2 regions of the Paenibacillus sp. P4_A7 genome follow, and region 1 is predicted to be linked to the other one. Evidence: a T-box and tRNA genes for the amino acid it is inferred to sense, from the RefSeq annotation. Region 1 holds a T-box; the other holds one or more tRNA genes.
The links. The T-box of region 1 lies ahead of AC1DWN_RS03435 (arginine--tRNA ligase). A T-box ahead of a tRNA ligase gene usually reads a tRNA of that ligase, here a tRNA-Arg.
Positions count from the first base shown of each region.

Region 2: it has a tRNA-Arg gene. The T-box ahead of AC1DWN_RS03435 (arginine--tRNA ligase) is inferred to sense a tRNA for this amino acid. The anticodon was not compared.

Region 1 is NZ_JBFUHJ010000012.1:961-7,267, forward strand. It holds gene AC1DWN_RS03415 (YolD-like family protein) at 1-220, opposite strand, end outside; gene thpR (RNA 2',3'-cyclic phosphodiesterase) at 267-845, opposite strand; gene AC1DWN_RS03425 (hypothetical protein) at 1,053-1,280, opposite strand; gene AC1DWN_RS03430 (small, acid-soluble spore protein, alpha/beta type) at 1,634-1,843, opposite strand; gene AC1DWN_RS03435 (arginine--tRNA ligase) at 2,092-3,966, opposite strand; T-box leader at 4,015-4,244, opposite strand; gene AC1DWN_RS03440 (rhodanese-like domain-containing protein) at 4,340-4,651, opposite strand; gene AC1DWN_RS03445 (YbjQ family protein) at 4,829-5,140, opposite strand; gene AC1DWN_RS03450 (DUF3889 domain-containing protein) at 5,225-5,569, opposite strand; gene AC1DWN_RS03455 (MarR family winged helix-turn-helix transcriptional regulator) at 5,629-6,072, opposite strand; gene AC1DWN_RS03460 (DHA2 family efflux MFS transporter permease subunit) at 6,107-6,307, opposite strand, start outside.
Region 2 is NZ_JBFUHJ010000020.1:30,308-40,932, reverse strand. It holds tRNA gene AC1DWN_RS05450 (tRNA-Val) at 10-85, shown strand; tRNA gene AC1DWN_RS05445 (tRNA-Gln) at 95-169, shown strand; tRNA gene AC1DWN_RS05440 (tRNA-Lys) at 180-255, shown strand; tRNA gene AC1DWN_RS05435 (tRNA-Leu) at 278-362, shown strand; tRNA gene AC1DWN_RS05430 (tRNA-Leu) at 491-575, shown strand; gene AC1DWN_RS05425 (phosphodiester glycosidase family protein) at 782-3,526, shown strand; gene AC1DWN_RS05420 (ABC transporter ATP-binding protein) at 3,873-4,736, shown strand; tRNA gene AC1DWN_RS05415 (tRNA-Gly) at 6,509-6,583, shown strand; tRNA gene AC1DWN_RS05410 (tRNA-Arg) at 6,590-6,666, shown strand; tRNA gene AC1DWN_RS05405 (tRNA-Pro) at 6,700-6,776, shown strand; tRNA gene AC1DWN_RS05400 (tRNA-Gly) at 6,788-6,861, shown strand; gene ppc (phosphoenolpyruvate carboxylase) at 7,253-10,060, shown strand; gene AC1DWN_RS05390 (S1C family serine protease) at 10,322-10,625, shown strand, end outside.

The DNA of each region.
Region 1 (6,307 bases):
CCATAAATGAGATTTTTTCTGTCTCATCATTTTTTTGAACATGAACCTTTCCTGTTCTGGAATCTAAGAGCACAATCTGTCCACGAAGTGGCTCTTCCCTTCCCCAAACAGTCAAAAGTATAACCGACTTCTCCTGGAATGCTTCAGTTATTTGGTTGCCTATTTCCTCTAACACAAATTCATCTCGTGTTGGTCTTTTAGGTATTTTTGCTTTTGCCATCTTTATGCCTCCTGCTGTGTAATATAAAAATATGTAGATAGACTAATCATAAGTTTATACCAAATTTATATGAGATGATAGGTTCGTACATTGGTATTTTTTGAAGATGACTTTGATAAAGTTTAATCTCATTAACTGAACAATTAATATTTGGCTCTGAAGCAGCTGGTAAATATTCCTCGATTGAGGTTTTCAATGGTTCTTGCCCATTGTAACGACGAGCTACAGTTAAATGAGGATTAAATTCACGATTTTCTTTTGGAAATAACTTAGCTAAACTATCTTCTATTCTTTGGTGTAAGTTTCTAAGTGAATTTAGATCTCCACCCACACCAGCCCAAAGAATACTTGGTGAAGCTTGTGAACCAAATGTTCCCCACCCTTTTCCCTTTATTTCAAACGGATTTGAATTTTCTGCAACTTTTACTAATAATTTTTCTATCTTTTGCAATTGACCTATTGAGGTGTCACCTAAAAATTTCATTGTTATATGATAATCCTCTGGGTGTGTCCATTTTTGAAAAGGAAGGTTTGATTTGAGTAAAGTAGAATGTTCTGTCAATTGTTCACGCCATCTTTGATCGATAGGAATTGCAACGAACAAACGCATTGATTTAGTATTCATTTTATTAACACCCCTAAAAATAGTATCAATTCTAGTTTCCCCTAGAAATGAAGGGATTATTTATTTTCAAGGGTGGATTCTAACATGGGAGATCTGTACGGAGTATTTTCTCATACCTCTTTCTTTCGATAAAAGATCCGTAGTTATAGTATAGTTGTATATATAATATTTTAAACTAAATTTAATTTTTCACTTAATTGGAAAACTCTATTCCATCACCCCAGAAGACAACTTAAAGATCATCTCCATAACCTCCGTGTCCTCTTGAGTCTTAGCATAAAAACAATGTCTTCTCCAATTAAGTAATTCAATTGCACCGCTAATATCACCATTCAATGCCTTCTCATGAGCTTCATATACTTGCTCTACTGATGGAACTCGTTGATTCCTTCGATGAAATTGAACGTTTTTTGACACCTCTACTATCTTAAACATATAATCCACCTCTAACACCATAATACCAGTTAGAAAATGGATTTGAAACCTAAAAAAAATAAAATTGTAACTGCTCTTGATCAACTAAGGGAAAAGCTCTAAGGTTATCTCCCCATAGCTGTTTTGAAACTATAATCCCATGTCCTGAACACGTTCTCAAGGCTGCGTTTCTTCTTAATTAAAAATTCAAACTCGACACATCTAATATTTTATTTATTAATTTCATTGATTAGACATTATTATTTGTACCCCCATTTCGGTTACCAGTTCGCAGAGTCTGTTTATCTCCTAACGAAAAATAGCCCCTATTCCATCCTTATTATTGGATGATTTAGGGACTATTTGTTTCTCATTTATCTTCTTGATCCTAATGACTGTTCAGCAATTTGAATCAAACGTTTAGTGATATTGCCACCAATTGTACCTGCTTCACGAGTTGTCAGATTGCCATTATAACCTTCTGATAATTGAATCCCATGCTCTTGTGCAATCTCATATTTAAGTTGGTCTAGAGCCATTTGTGCTTGCGGAACAACCAATTGATTCGAACGACTTCTTCCCATTATACAATCACTCCTAAGCAAGATATGATTGTATTTTGTGGAGTTTATTGAATATTTATACATACATTTCCGACAATTTTTAGATCGATTTTTATCCGACTCAATAATAGTCACAATACTGGTCACAGACATCACAATCGAAGTCACAAAAACCAGTCACTTTAGAGTTTCACCGTATAATACAGTAGAACAAAGGACTATGAAAAATTGTAGAGTGCTTGAAACAACCTTGATAATGGTACATGCGGCTACATTTTTTTTGGCGTTGGCAGACCTAGTAATTCTAGCGCTTCATGCATCGTTTGCTTATACCGCTCAGTGATCCACAAGCGCAAGCTTCTCTTCGCACCGACCGATTTAAGTATAGGACAAGTCGCATAAAAGTGATTAAAAGTTGTCGATAGCTCATGCACATAAGTACATAGCTGATTCGGCGCCAATTCATTGACTGCTGCTTGAAGCGTCTCCGGCCAGTATGCGAGCTGTCTAATCAGGCTCTGCTCCTGGGCTTCAAGTTCATTAAAATCGATATCCTGTACAGGCAAAGATACTTCCTGCGCCTTCTCCAAAATACTGTGCGAACGAGCGTAGGAATAAAGTAAGTACACTCCCGTATTGCCTGACACTTCTGTTGCTTGCTCGAGATCAAATACGACTTCTGTCTGCAAATGGAAACGCAATAGATAGTACCGAATTGACGCTGCTGCTATTGCACGGCTTGAAATCCCTGCTTTGCGAGAACGCTTGGTATCGATGATAAGCGCCATTTTCTCTAAAAAATCTGCAATCTTTATTCCGATTCCCTGTCTCCCCGACATTGCGTATGCATGCTTCCCATCGGACGTATCGATGTTTAGCCCTTTCGCTGTTTGTGGACTGAGTGAGACGACACCATAACTAACATGTCTAAGCTGATTCGCTTGCTGCTCAAAGCCTAATGCTTGCAGAGCTTGCTTCACCATCGCTTGAGGATATTCCTGTCTTTGATCGATAACGTTTATGACTATATCAGCATGACCTATTGGTTTCTTTACGCCTTCCGCATGCGTCGACCAAAGACGATCAGCAAACTTTTTGTAACGAAAATCTTGCTCCAATAGCCCGAATTTCCAAAGATGATACGCAATATCTTTAGCCGTGTACGTTAAAATGCCATTCGAACGCACCAGTACCTTATCCGCGTGAAACTCCGATTGCTCCAAAGTGTCATTGTCAGCCTCACCTTCTGATTGCTTGAGTACCCAGCAGCCCTGAAGCTTTCKTTCCGTCTCTTGACGAAATATATCGGTTTTCTTCAGCAGCTCAAAGGCGCGTGACCAAAATCCTTCACGAACGATGCTGCTTTCCCATACCAAAACATCATAGCTGATGCCGAATTGCTGCATCTCCTCCACATGTTCACGTACGATTCTTTCTGCAATTAGCAGCCCCATCCATGAAAGATTTGAAAGCCCCTCCTCTAACTCAGCGAGTACGTTTGAACGCTCTTTAAGCAGTTGTGGCTGCTCCTTATACGCTTTGTTTATTTTCGAATAAGTCTCCCAGCAGAAATCGCCGAAACGTGAGTATGCTTGTTCAGTCGACGTGTGAAGAATACCGACTACCGTGTCCGCAAGCTGATTCCCTAGATCATCAATATAATTATGAACTTCGACCTGATGACCACTCTTTCTCAGCATTCTAGCCAAAGTATCGCCGATACAGGAATTACGTAAATGGCCAATATGAGCAGACTTATTTGGGTTAATTGACGTGTGCTCAATGAGCACCTTTTGTTTGACTTGCTTAGAAGCATACCTATTATTCTCTGAATATACAGCCCACTTTTGCCAATCGATATAAAGGTTAATAAACCCTGGCGGAGCTACTTCAATTTTGTAAAATAAAGCAACAATTTGTGAATGTACTTGCAGCTTCTCTTTGAACACATTAGCAAAAACAATTGGCGGTCTCTTTAAAATTTTCGCGAGCTGCATGGCGATGTTGCTGCTATAATCACCATGATCAGCATTAGCAGGATGCTCGACAGTAATCTTTAAATTATCAGGTCTTTGAACCCCCATTTCTTTCAGCAAGCTTTGTGTAATCTCTTCAATTACTTTTGTAATTTGTTCGTTAATCATAGAATGTCCCTCCTGTTTAGTGAAATAAAAAAAGGRCCTCGTCTCTAAATAAGAGACGAGAGCCGTGAAGATCCCGTGGTACCACTCTAAGTGTCAAGCCAATAAAATAAGCCTAACCCCTCGTTTTCGTAACGGTCATTGACCGGATTTGTCTACCTCTACCACTTCGACAAACCATTTCCTGGACCCGCTTCATTCCTGACATCCGTACCGGCTTACACTGACCCGGCTCGCTGTAACTATTCGTCATGAACTACTGTTCCATTCCTTAATGTTGTTGTATGAATATTCTGATATTTACCTTAAAAATATTTATACAGCAATTTGTGTTGGGTGTCAAGATTTGTAGGATAAAAGAAAAAATTCATATGACCTATTCCCCGTATGCTACCTCACCGGGCCATGCAAGCATACCGCCAGCTACATTAATTACTTTATAGCCATGGGAATGTAGAAAATCACATGCTTTTGTGCTGCGACCGCCGCTGCGGCAAATGACCACAATTTCTTGATCTCCCTGCTTAAGCTCATCTATCCGTTCCTGTAATTCTGATAATGGAATGTTACGAGCCTCGTTGATATGACCGGCTTGCCATTCATCTACTTCACGAACATCTACAAGATTAAGCTTTTGACCTTCTTTAAGCTGGTTTTCCAATTCATCTGTTGTTATTTCTGGATACATGTTATCATCCCTTCAAGCTTAGCGCGTTAATTTTATTGTTCGAATGCATTGTATCGCGTTGCCAAAGCATTGTCCATCTCGAGCATTTAACTTATAAGCAACAAAAAAATGAGTTAGCCTCACCCGCATGAAATCTTACTCATGGCGAGCGAAGCTTCCTCACTTTTCAAATATGAGTTAGAACCGAACAGCAGTGCCGCTCACAGCAACCATTAGCATACCTTCACGAACAACCTCATAATCAATATCAATCGCGACAATAGCATTTGCCCCTAGTTTCGCAGCTTGGTTTTTCATCTCATCAATCGCAACATCTCTTGCTTCCTTAAGCTTACTTTCGTATGCACCGGAACGTCCGCCGACGATATCTGTAATGGATGCAAAAAAGTCTCGAACAACGTTTGCACCCATGATCGCTTCACCTGTAACGACTCCAATATAGTCCTGAATAGGACGACCTTCAATTGTTGGTGTTGTAGTAATAAGCATAATTAAACTCCTCCCGCTTCAATAAAAGAAGCATCTAATTTCGTATTTCTTCTATATACGAGGGCGCAAACATAGATGTTTCAATTATTTTCTATCCAATTCATTGAGCTTTACGTTGATCAGTGTATCTGAATCGTCTTTGATTCGAATACTAACACGCACCCCAAATTCATGGGAATCCTGGCGCAATCTTAATTTAAACCTTTCCTCTGCTTGCCCGTCGCCTAACTTCTGTCTGCCTTCGTATTTATAATCGACAATGGAAGCATTTTGATATGCCTTTACTGTTTCCTCCATCGCAACCRTCCCCCACTTTGCATAGTTGGGTTCAGCGTGCTGGGCTACAGCTACAGCTTCCGATGCAACTACACCGGAATTGGTTAGGCTAAGGATGACAAAAGCAGCTTTTACGAAAAGATGACCTAGCATGTGATCACTCCTATTTACCTTCTAGATATAGCAAATAGGGTCACCCAATATGATCATTCCTATGCGTCTACGACGGGAGAGAACGATTCATTGATTTTTTTATAGATCGCAAGTAACTGATTCTGTTCTTCAAGCGACAACACTTTCATAATTTCCAACTGCATTTTAATTCCTTTTTCTTTCGCTTCTTTCAAAACCTCTTGTCCAGCGGGCACTATGGAATAGAGTATGGAACGACGGCTGTTTGGATCTATATCTCTTGAAATGTAATTGTTCGCGGTTAATTTATTTGTAATATTGGTAATGGCACCGGGAGTTAGTTCTAGTTTCTTTGCCAAATCTACGCCTCGCAGAGGTCCACACTTACTTAATTGGGACAGAACAATGATGGGCGTTATTCCCAAATCTATGCTAAAAGTACTATTCCATCGTTTCATTGAATGCCCATTAAATACTTCCATTGTGTGCACAAAATCAAACAAATCGATATCTTTTCCGCTCATTTTAAACCCCTTTTACAGGCTGCGTCATCTGATATTAAAAAACACCTTCATGTGACAATGCTGTTTTCAATTTCTTCTTCTCTTTCTTATCCAGCGCTAATGCTAACACGATCACACTAACAAGTCCAATTACAGCGAATATAGTAGCTGCGATAAATGAACTATTTATTCCGTGTAATAAACCATCTGATGCTATTTCACTTATCTGATTCGATGTCAGGTTTTCTTGACCCGT
Region 2 (10,625 bases), on a different contig from region 1:
ATTTTTCTCGGAGGCTTAGCTCAGCTGGGAGAGCATCTGCCTTACAAGCAGAGGGTCGGCGGTTCGATCCCGTCAGCCTCCACCATATCGCTGCTGGGGATTAGCCAAGCGGTAAGGCAACGGACTTTGACTCCGTCATTCTCAGGTTCGATCCCTGAATCCCCAGCCATTTATAATTTGAGTCATTAGCTCAGTTGGTAGAGCACCTGACTTTTAATCAGGGTGTCGTAGGTTCGAATCCTACATGACTCACCATTTTTTATCTAGCATTAACTATGCGCGTGTGGCGGAATTGGCAGACGCACCAGACTTAGGATCTGGCGTTTCACGACGTGGGGGTTCAAGTCCCTCCACGCGCACCATACTTTTTCAAAAAAACCTCTTGCAATTTGAGACGTTATGAGTTAAAGTATTAATAGACATTTGGTCGAACAAATGTCGTAGGTGAGATTCCTACATATGAATCAAATAGGCAAGAAGCATTAACTACGCGCGTGTGGCGGAATTGGCAGACGCACCAGACTTAGGATCTGGCGTTTCACGACGTGGGGGTTCAAGTCCCTCCACGCGCACCATATTATGAAGAAACCCTTGGCGAACAAGGGTTTTTTGCTGTTTATAGACTTAAATATTTGAAGGAACATTGAAGATATAAATAGTTAAAGCTTTATTATGTTATATGTAAAAGATGTTAGCGAGCTCCTTCACTTTTATAATGCTAATGTCGATATAGTTATTTGGGACTATATGGATTAGCTGGAGAAGAAGGAGAATAGGTACAATGAACCTGATACAGAAAAAGTGGGTCAAAAGATCAGTAGGTATTATGCTAGCAGCAGCAATTAGCTTTGGGTATTCGGGGAGCGGACAATATGAATCCTTAAAACCTTATGTTGAAGCAGCGGGTGCTGCAAATGGTACTATAAATGTAACTGATGAAAGTCTTAAGGGGCAAGGTCCGATGACTGAAAGCTCAAAGGATGCAGCATCTAAGGATGGATTTTTAAAGAATGAAATATTGAAGAAAGAAACATTAAAGAATGAAAAATTAAAGAATGAAACATTAAAGAATGAAACATTAAAGTATGCTACATCAAAGAATGAAACATCAAAGAATGAAACCTCAGAGAATAAGAATCCAACAGCAAATACTAATACAAGTACAACAACCATCCCAACATCGAATCCAACAACGGATACAAAAGCAACTTCTGAAACAAATGCCAATACAAATACTAATACTAAACAGATCAGTAAGACCGAAGTTGAGTACTGGCGCTTTAATGGAAAAGGAACTGTATATCCTGCATTAGCCATGAAAGGCAATAAACTATTCACGGTAACGGCAAATGGCTGGGTTACGGTTTTGGATAGTAACGGTAAAGAATTGAAGAGTGTAAATACATATAGTCCCTTATCTGCTCCGGCTGCTAATGAGAACGATAAGGTTTGGTTTGCTGGTAAAGGGGCCAGGCTTTATCAATACGATGGTGATGGTAGCGGGAAACAAGTAGGAATTTTCTACTTTCAAGGCAAGAAGGAAGACTTGCAGCCATCGGCTATGGTTACCGATGGAGAGGGTTTGCCTTATTTCACTTATCAGCATGGTATATTATCGCTGGATAAGGATGGGCAGAAGCAGATGGCGCTCCTGCCGGTGGGCGTGACGGTAAAGGAACTGGCAGCGGGGAAGAGCGGAGTATACGCGCTTGGGAGCAACGGTACGCTGTATGCGGTGCAAGGCAGCGCGATTGTTTGGCAGGCGGCGCTTGAACAGCCGCTGCATATGGCGAAGCTGGTCGCCGATGTGAGCGGCGGCGTGGTGCTGCTTGCGGGCAAAGCGATAGCGGCGTATGAGGCGGACGGTAAAGTCCGCTTCATACGCGAGCTTGGTGCAGCGCCCGCAGGGGGTTGGACGTCCCCGGTGCTTATGCCCAGGGACGCTGGCGCTGGCGCTGTCGTTGCCGCAGAGCTTGGCGGCAACGGCATTGCTGCGTTCCGCCCGTCTGACGGGGCGGAACTATGGCGCATCAGCGCAAGCGGGGCGGCCGGCTTCGGCCCCGCAGCGCTGGCGCCTGACCGCGCCGCCGGCCTAGTGCTGGCCGGCGCGCGGTCAGGCGCGGTGTACGCAATCGACGGCTCTGCCGGGTCGATTGTGTACACCTATCGCGGCAACGCCGCGGTTCCCGCGAGCGGCGTTCTGCCGCTGAGCGGTGGACGGATTGCTTACGCGTCCGCCGACAAGCTGATCGCTGCGGGGCCATTCCGCCCCGTAGCGATAACATATGCATCGGCTGGAATAAAGCTGCCGATGCATACACGGCTCCTGCTCACGGACAAGCTGAAGCTTTCCGTTCCAGTCGCTTTCAGCGTCCGCTCAGACAACGCAGCAATCGTTCGCATCAGCGACAAAAATATTATAACCCCGATCGCTACAGGTAAGGCGAACTTAATTATTACCGTTAATTCTCCGGGTTATAAGGGCGAGCTGAAGCTGCCTGTACAGGTTTCGGAACATGTATCCAACCTGAAAGTAAAAAGAGAAACGAAGAAGGTTACTGTCTCGGGCAAATCGTATTCTGTTCAAACCGTTACGATTCCAAAAGGCATGCCTATGACCACAGCTCTTGCAAGCCGCAAGGTTGGAGTTGTACAGCCGCTCCAGGATATGGCCAAGGCATACAACGCCGATGCCGCGATTAATGGTTCATATTTCGAAGCCTATGGCGGAATACCAGAGCCTTACGGCCACGTTATCGTAGATGGCAACCTCGAGCATATCGGAAATACCGGGACAACTATAGGCTTTACTTGGGATGGCACCGTGCTAATGGATCATTTACGTTTGAAAATAGTTGGAGGCACAGACGGTATAGACAAGTATCCGAACAACTGGTATGCCTATTTTGTAAACCGGACCCCTGCGGTTGGTGCATCCTCTGCCATTATGTTTACACCAAAGCGCGGCAAAAAGATAGGCTTTGCCTATGGCTCATCTATCACTGTTCGTAATGGCGTTGTCACTAAAGTTAGCAAAAACACGAATGCCGACATTCCGGCAGACGGCTATGTCCTAGTATACACAGGCGCCGAGGAGAAGCAGCTCGCTAATCGTTTTAAGGTAGGTACTAAGGTTGATTATAAAATATCAATGACAAACCAAGCGGGCAAACCTATTAACTGGAGCCGTGTCCATACTGCAATTGGAGCAGGGCCAAGACTTGTAAAGGATGGCAAGCTGGCCGTTGATCCAGTGAGCGAAGGCTTCACCAGTGTCAAAATTTTATCAAATGCGGCAGCTCGAAGCGGTATACTCGTCAAAAAGGATGGGACCGTCATGCTAGCTACTGTAACAGGCGCTACAGCGAAGCAATGGGGACAAATATTGCTTAGTCTTGGGGCACAGCAAGCGATGAATATGGACGGTGGCGCTTCATCAGGTATGTATGCACTGGGCAAATATGCAACCGTTCCTGGAAGAAATATAAGCAATGCTTTAGTATTCGGTACAAAACTAAAATGGTAATAGTTATAGCTTAGGCATCACATCAAAGTAAATTAGAAAAGATCACCTGACAGGTGGTCTTTTTTGATACATAAGCACATACGAAAGTACACACTTTGAAAAGCGTGTATCTGACTCCGTGAAAAGAGTGTTTCTACCGTAAAGGAAGGCGACCGTCGCTCGCTCTTGTATTTAGGCGCACTATATTTTATGGGCACCGTATATAACTGATTGACAATTAATATGAGAACAATTATCATTATTTTGTATTGATAATTGTTCTCATATTATGAATGATCTACTGCTATCATTTTTAAACTATAAATAAAAGTTTGTTTAATTGAAGTGGAAGGAGCGTGCATGTCAAATGATTCGACTAACAACCTCGCATCTCGATATCGGGTATGATGACCACTTAATCGTGCAAGACCTGAACATCGCAATTCCTGAAGGTAAGATTACAGCGCTTGTAGGAGCAAATGGCTCAGGAAAGTCAACGATTTTGAAGACGATGGCTCGTCTGATGAATCCGTCCCGAGGCAGTGTTCTCCTGGACGGGAGGTCTATACATAAGCAATCTACAAAGGAAGTAGCGAAGCAGCTGGCTATTTTGCCGCAAAATCCGACTGCACCAGACGGACTTACCGTTGCTGAGCTTGTTTCATATGGACGTTTCCCTTATCAGAAGGGATTTGGTTCGATGAATAAAGAAGACCGCAGTATTGTGCAGTGGGCGATTGAAGCGACAGGGATGATTGAGTTTGCTGATCGTCCAGTTGACAACTTGTCAGGAGGACAACGTCAGCGTGCATGGATAGCTATGGCACTGGCCCAAGAAACAAGTATATTGTTCCTTGACGAACCAACGACCTTCTTGGATATGGCACATCAGCTGGAGGTTCTTCAATTACTGCAGAAGCTTAACACGTCCAATAATCGAACCATTGTGATGGTTGTACACGATTTGAACCATGCATCGCGTTATGCTCACCATATGATCGCAATAAAGTCGGGCGTAGTGGCCGGAGAAGGCACTCCAGTTGAAGTAATCACGCCAGATATAATGCGCGAAGTATTTAATATTGAAGCGGACATCGTACCAGATCCTCGTACAGGCGTTCCTCTTTGCTTGCCGTATGCACTTGCTGGTGAGCAGGCTTCTGAAAAAGTAGAGATTGAGAATAGCTCTTCACATCGAGAAGAGTCTTTCGCAGCTGCAGCGGGCGCGTAAAATTTGCATTTGAAAAACAAGAGTCCGTGTTCCCTGAGAGGAGCACGGACTCTTGTTTTTTTTCTCGCTACCCAAAGTCGCACACACATTGATATTTTACTACGCGAACGTATCGTGATCCCTATGTCTGCCCCATATTTACTACGCGATCGTAACGTGCTCATTAAGCCTGCCCAATATATCCACGAACGCATCGTGATCACTAAGCTTGTCTCATATATCCACGAAAGTATCATGATCACTGAGCTTGTCTCATATATCCACGAAAGTATCATGATCACTAAGCTTGTCTCATATATCCACGAAAGTATCATGATCACTAAAGCTTGTCCCATATATCCACGAACGCATCGTGATCACTAAGCTTGTCTCATATATCCACGAAAGTATCATGATCACTAAAGCTTGTCCCATATATCCACGAACGCATCGTGATCACTAAGCCTGTCCTGCATATCCGCATATGAATCGGTCCTGATAGATGCTGCGGGTATACATATAAAGTACAAAGCTCTGTACTTTATATACTCTAGAGTTGTTGCAACTGAATAGTTGCGAAACAATGAGGCAAACTCACTAAAGTATGAAGTAAACCTCATAAAAAAAGCTGGACAGCATGCGCTTCTGATAAAGAGTGAAGTAAATCTCACTCGCCATGAAGTTTTATTCACGGGGTATGAGATTTACATCACTAATTATTAACTTGATTCAAAGGTTCAGTCTTGATAGTGAGTAAAGCTTCACAGTTAGTGAATTTACCCTCACAAAAGGGTGTGAATCAAAAAAAGTTAATAACATTTCCTACACAATTGTGGGTAAGGCTTGGAATTACTCGCAATTAACAAAATTATTAACCCACATCGCACGAAATTTTTTTGCATAATAGCGAGTGCAGCCAACGAGTAAATAAAGTTACTCACAAAATAGCGAATAAAGGTGTACAGTCATCGGGGTTACCCACAAATTAGCGAGTAATGCTTCATCTTGATTAAAGTTACTAACATATATAGTGAGTGAATCCTTACAGTTTCCGAAATTACTTTCAAATTACTCTCACAAAAGGGCTTGTATCATGAAAGTTAATAACATTTCCTACACAGTTGTGGGTAAGGCTTGCAATTACTCACAATCAATAAAGTGATCAACCTACATCTTACGTAAATTTATTGCACAGTAGCGAATGAACCCTACGAGCCAATAAAGTTATTCACAAAATAGCGATTATAGGAGTACAGTTATCGGGTAAATAGCGAATAAAGCTCCAGAGTCAGTAAAGTTACCCACAACATAGTATGCCAAGCTTCAAAGTGAGTGAAGTAACTCATGAAATAATAAGTGAAGCTGTACGGTTAAGTGGATTATCGGTGGATTACACCAATTAAATCTGTTTAGCTTATAAAATAGTAGCATTACACAGACAATAGTGAGTAAAGTATTCAATTAAATGTGATACTCATGCATTAGTGATTAGAACGAAGTTAGTTAGTCGACTCATACATTTGCGTGTAATTCCTTTCAGTTAGTAAAATAACCAACAAGAGGCGGTTCAGGCGCTACATCGCTGAAAACCCTTATGATTACAGGGTTTATGCTCTTCTACATACTCCGTTTCCGATAAGAATATATACGAAAAAGAAGCATCTATAAAATAATTTAAACTTTTTTTAAAAAAGTAGTTGCATTTTGTTTCTGAGGGTGATATATTATTACTTGTCGCCGCAACAACAAGCGACGCAAACGAAACAAACGAAGTAAGCAACTGAAGTATTCGTGCGGAAGTGGCTCAGCGGTAGAGCATCGCCTTGCCAAGGCGAGGGTCGCGGGTTCGATTCCCGTCTTCCGCTCCATAAGTTGCGCCCTTAGCTCAGCTGGATAGAGCGTTTGACTACGAATCAAAAGGCCAGGAGTTCGAATCTCTTAGGGCGCGCCATATCCACTCTTTATCAAGATTCATTTAGCACCTCGGGACGTAGCTCAGCTTGGTAGAGCACCTGGTTTGGGACCAGGGGGTCGCATGTTCAAATCGTGTCGTCCCGACCATAATTTCTTCTGCGGGTGTAGTTCAATGGTAGAACTTTAGCCTTCCAAGCTAATAGCGTGGGTTCGATTCCCATCACCCGCTCCAACTAATGAATCGTAAGCTCTTGAGAAATCAAGAGCTTTTTTGTTGTTTATATATAAGTTTTTTTGTTTATTAAAATCTACAAAGGTTTGTTTACTAATACAAAGGTTTATTTATTAATATCCATCAAGAGTTCATTTATCAGTATCAATCAACGAATTATTTGTAAGTCTCAATCGATAATTCATCTTTAAGTATCATCTAAGAAACCATCTAAGAAACTAATGATACCCAATTCGGATTATCATTTTTTGTTTTTGCAAGGATCAGTATCAGGGCTTCAACCCTGTAGCATTTTGTAGTATGATGGTTGAAGTGAAAAAATACGAATTTAACGTACGTGTATGCTTATGGTATCAAGTTTTGCATGTGCAATATTTTTAGGAGGAACAGTATGTCGGATCAATCTGCAACGACTTTGACAGCAAATCGGCCGCAAGCAAATAATTTGTTGCGCCGGGATGTCCGCTTTCTAGGCAATATACTCGGCGAAGTGCTTGTTCATCAAGGAGGGCGTGAACTGCTCGATATCGTTGAGCAAATTCGCGAACAAAGTAAAGCACTACGCGCTGAATTCGTGCCGGAGCTTTTTGAACATTTTAAATCGAACATCGCTTCCTTAGATCCAGAAAAACGTCATCAAGTAATACGGGCATTCGCAATTTATTTCCAACTCGTAAATATTGCTGAGCAGAATCACCGGATTAGACGTAAGCGGGACTATGAGGTTTCGACCGGCGAAGCTGTTCAACGGGGATCAATCGAGAGTGCGATTCAGGATTTGAAGGAACGCAACATCTCTATTGAAGACGTTCAAGACATTATGAGTAACATTTCTCTGGAACTTGTTATGACTGCTCATCCTACAGAAGCAACGCGCCGTGCGGTGCTTGATATTCATAAACGTATTGCTGTTGATGTTATGGAGCTAGACAACCCGACATTGACTTATCGCGAGCGCGAGAAGCTGCGTGAGAAGCTTATGAATGAGGTTCTCATTTTGTGGCAAACCGATGAGCTTCGTGATCGCAAACCAACCGTAATCGATGAAGTTCGTAACGGCTTATACTATTTTGATGAAACGTTGTTTGAGGTGCTTCCAAGCGTCTATGAAGAGCTTGAGCGTTGCCTAGGCAAATATTATCAAGATGAAAATTGGCATGTGCCTGACTACCTGCGCTTCGGCTCTTGGATTGGCGGCGATCGTGACGGTAATCCGTCCGTGACCTCTAAGGTAACCTGGGAGACGCTAACGATGCATCGTCAGCTGGCTATTCAGAAATACGAAGAAAAGCTTAATGAGCTGGTTGATTTGCTAAGCTTCAGCACGAATCTTGTTACGGTAACGGATGAATTGGTACAATCCATTCTTCAAGACCGTGAGCATGTCGAGCTGAAATGTGTTGAGCTTTGGAGAAATACGAAGGAGCCTTACCGTATAAAGCTTGGCTTCATGCTAGAGAAGCTGGCAAATACACGTGAGGATTCGATGAAGGGCTCAGCAGCGATGCGTTATAACCATCCGGATGAGCTGCGCGAAGATTTGCTTATTATTGATCGGAGCTTGCGTCATCACTATGCGGACTATGTAGCTGATACAATTGTAGCAAAGCTTGTACGCCAGGTTGAGCTATTCGGCTTCCACCTCATGACATTAGATGTGCGTCAGCACAGCCAAGAGCATGAAAACGCGATGACTGAAATTTTGGCGAAGATGAATGTAGTTGCTGACTACAGCTCGCTTCCAGAAGATGAGAAATCAGATCTTCTTCACCGTTTATTAAACGATCCACGTCCGCTTACTTCGAGTCATTTGGATTATTCCGAATCAACTCGTGAATGCTTGGATGTGTACCATACGATTTATCGTGCCCAACAAGAGTTTGGTGTGAACTGTATCTCTAGCTACCTAATCAGTATGGCTGAGGCTGCAAGCGACATGCTGGAAGTTATGGTATTCGCAAAAGAAGTTGGCTTGTTCCGTAAGGAATCTGACGGTACGGTAACATGTACTCTTCAATCTGTCCCTTTATTTGAGACGATTGATGATCTTCATGCTGCGCCTGAAATTATGAAAGAGCTGTTTGATATGCCTATCTATCGTCAAGCCGTTGAAGCAAGAGGCAATCTGCACGAAATTATGCTTGGCTACTCAGACAGCAACAAGGACGGCGGAGCGGTTACAGCGAACTGGGAGCTACGTGTAGCACTTAATGAGATTACAGCTACTGGAAACGATTATGATGTGAAATTGAAATTCTTCCACGGTCGTGGCGGTGCTCTCGGCCGCGGTGGAATGCCACTTAACCGCAGTATTCTTGCACAACCGCCGCATACAGTTGGCGGAGGAATCAAGATTACAGAGCAAGGTGAGGTTCTTTCCTCTCGTTACTCGATGCAAGGTATTGCATATCGCAGTTTGGATCAAGCGACATGGGCGCTTATTACTGCGGCCCGTCTGGCAAAATATCCGGAGCAAGAGCATGCCGCTGAAGCGGAATGGGATGCAATTTCCCGTTCGATTTCCGAAACAGCACTTACGAAGTATCAGGACCTTATTTTCCGTGATCCTGATTTCTTGACTTACTTCAAGGAATCTACGCCGCTGCCTGAGGTTGGTGAGCTTAACATTGGCTCACGACCTTCGAAACGTAAAAACAGCGATCGTTTTGAAGATTTACGTGCAATTCCTTGGGTATTCGCTTGGACCCAAAGCCGTTACCTGCTGCCAGCATGGTATGCTGCAGGAACTGCGTTCCGGCAGTATGTTGGCGATGACGAGGTGAAGCTGGATACGCTCAAGACGATGTATGAGCAATTCCCATTCTTCCGTTCGCTAATCGACAACCTGCAAATGGCTCTAGCCAAAGCAGATTTGGTCATTGCTAAAGAATATGCCGATATGATTACGGACAAAACGATCCGTGACCGTATTTTCGAGCAAATTGAGCAGGAGTATAAGCTGACTTCTGAGATGATTCTTAGCATTACAGGCCAAACTGAAATTTTGGACAATGTTCCTGTTATTCAGGAATCGATTCGCTTACGTAATCCGTACGTCGACCCACTTAGCTACTTGCAAGTGCAATTGCTAACAGAGCTTCGCGCTTTGCGTGCAAACGACGAAGATGATCAAGAACTTCTACGTGAAGTGCTTCTAACCATCAACGGAATTGCTGCAGGACTTCGGAATACAGGCTAATTATTAATACTATTAATCGCTGTTGCGACAGCTTTATAGAAATGAATTTTGACCAGTCTTGGTGATTTCACCGAGGCTGGTTTTTTGCGTTTTTTTTGCGAACAGCGGTTGATAGAAGGGGGTAAGAAGCGAGTAAGCCGTATATACTCGAATGCTCATTTTTCTTATGCTCTTTTTAAACCCTCTTAAGTTTAGATTAAGGTACATCCGTCATGATAGGTACATAGGAAACAGACACTATCATTTGGAAGGATGATTATAATGAACGAAGAGAACAACCGTCCGGAACAATCTAAGAACCCTTTTACTTCTACTACTCATTCAAATAACGAAACAACTTTTTCTACTTATACGTATGGGTCACAAAAACCAACATATGAGCTTAGATCATCCTACGAAAAGGAGCTTGGCATGCATATGAATATGATGCAGCCTTCAATGAGTGGAGGAGTGAGATCGAAACGCAGCAGCAGGAACTCAGCAAAGACGATGATCGCTTCCTTTTTAATAGGCGCTGTCGTCATTGGCGGATTCTCTTATATGGCAGATAAAAACAACATGTTCA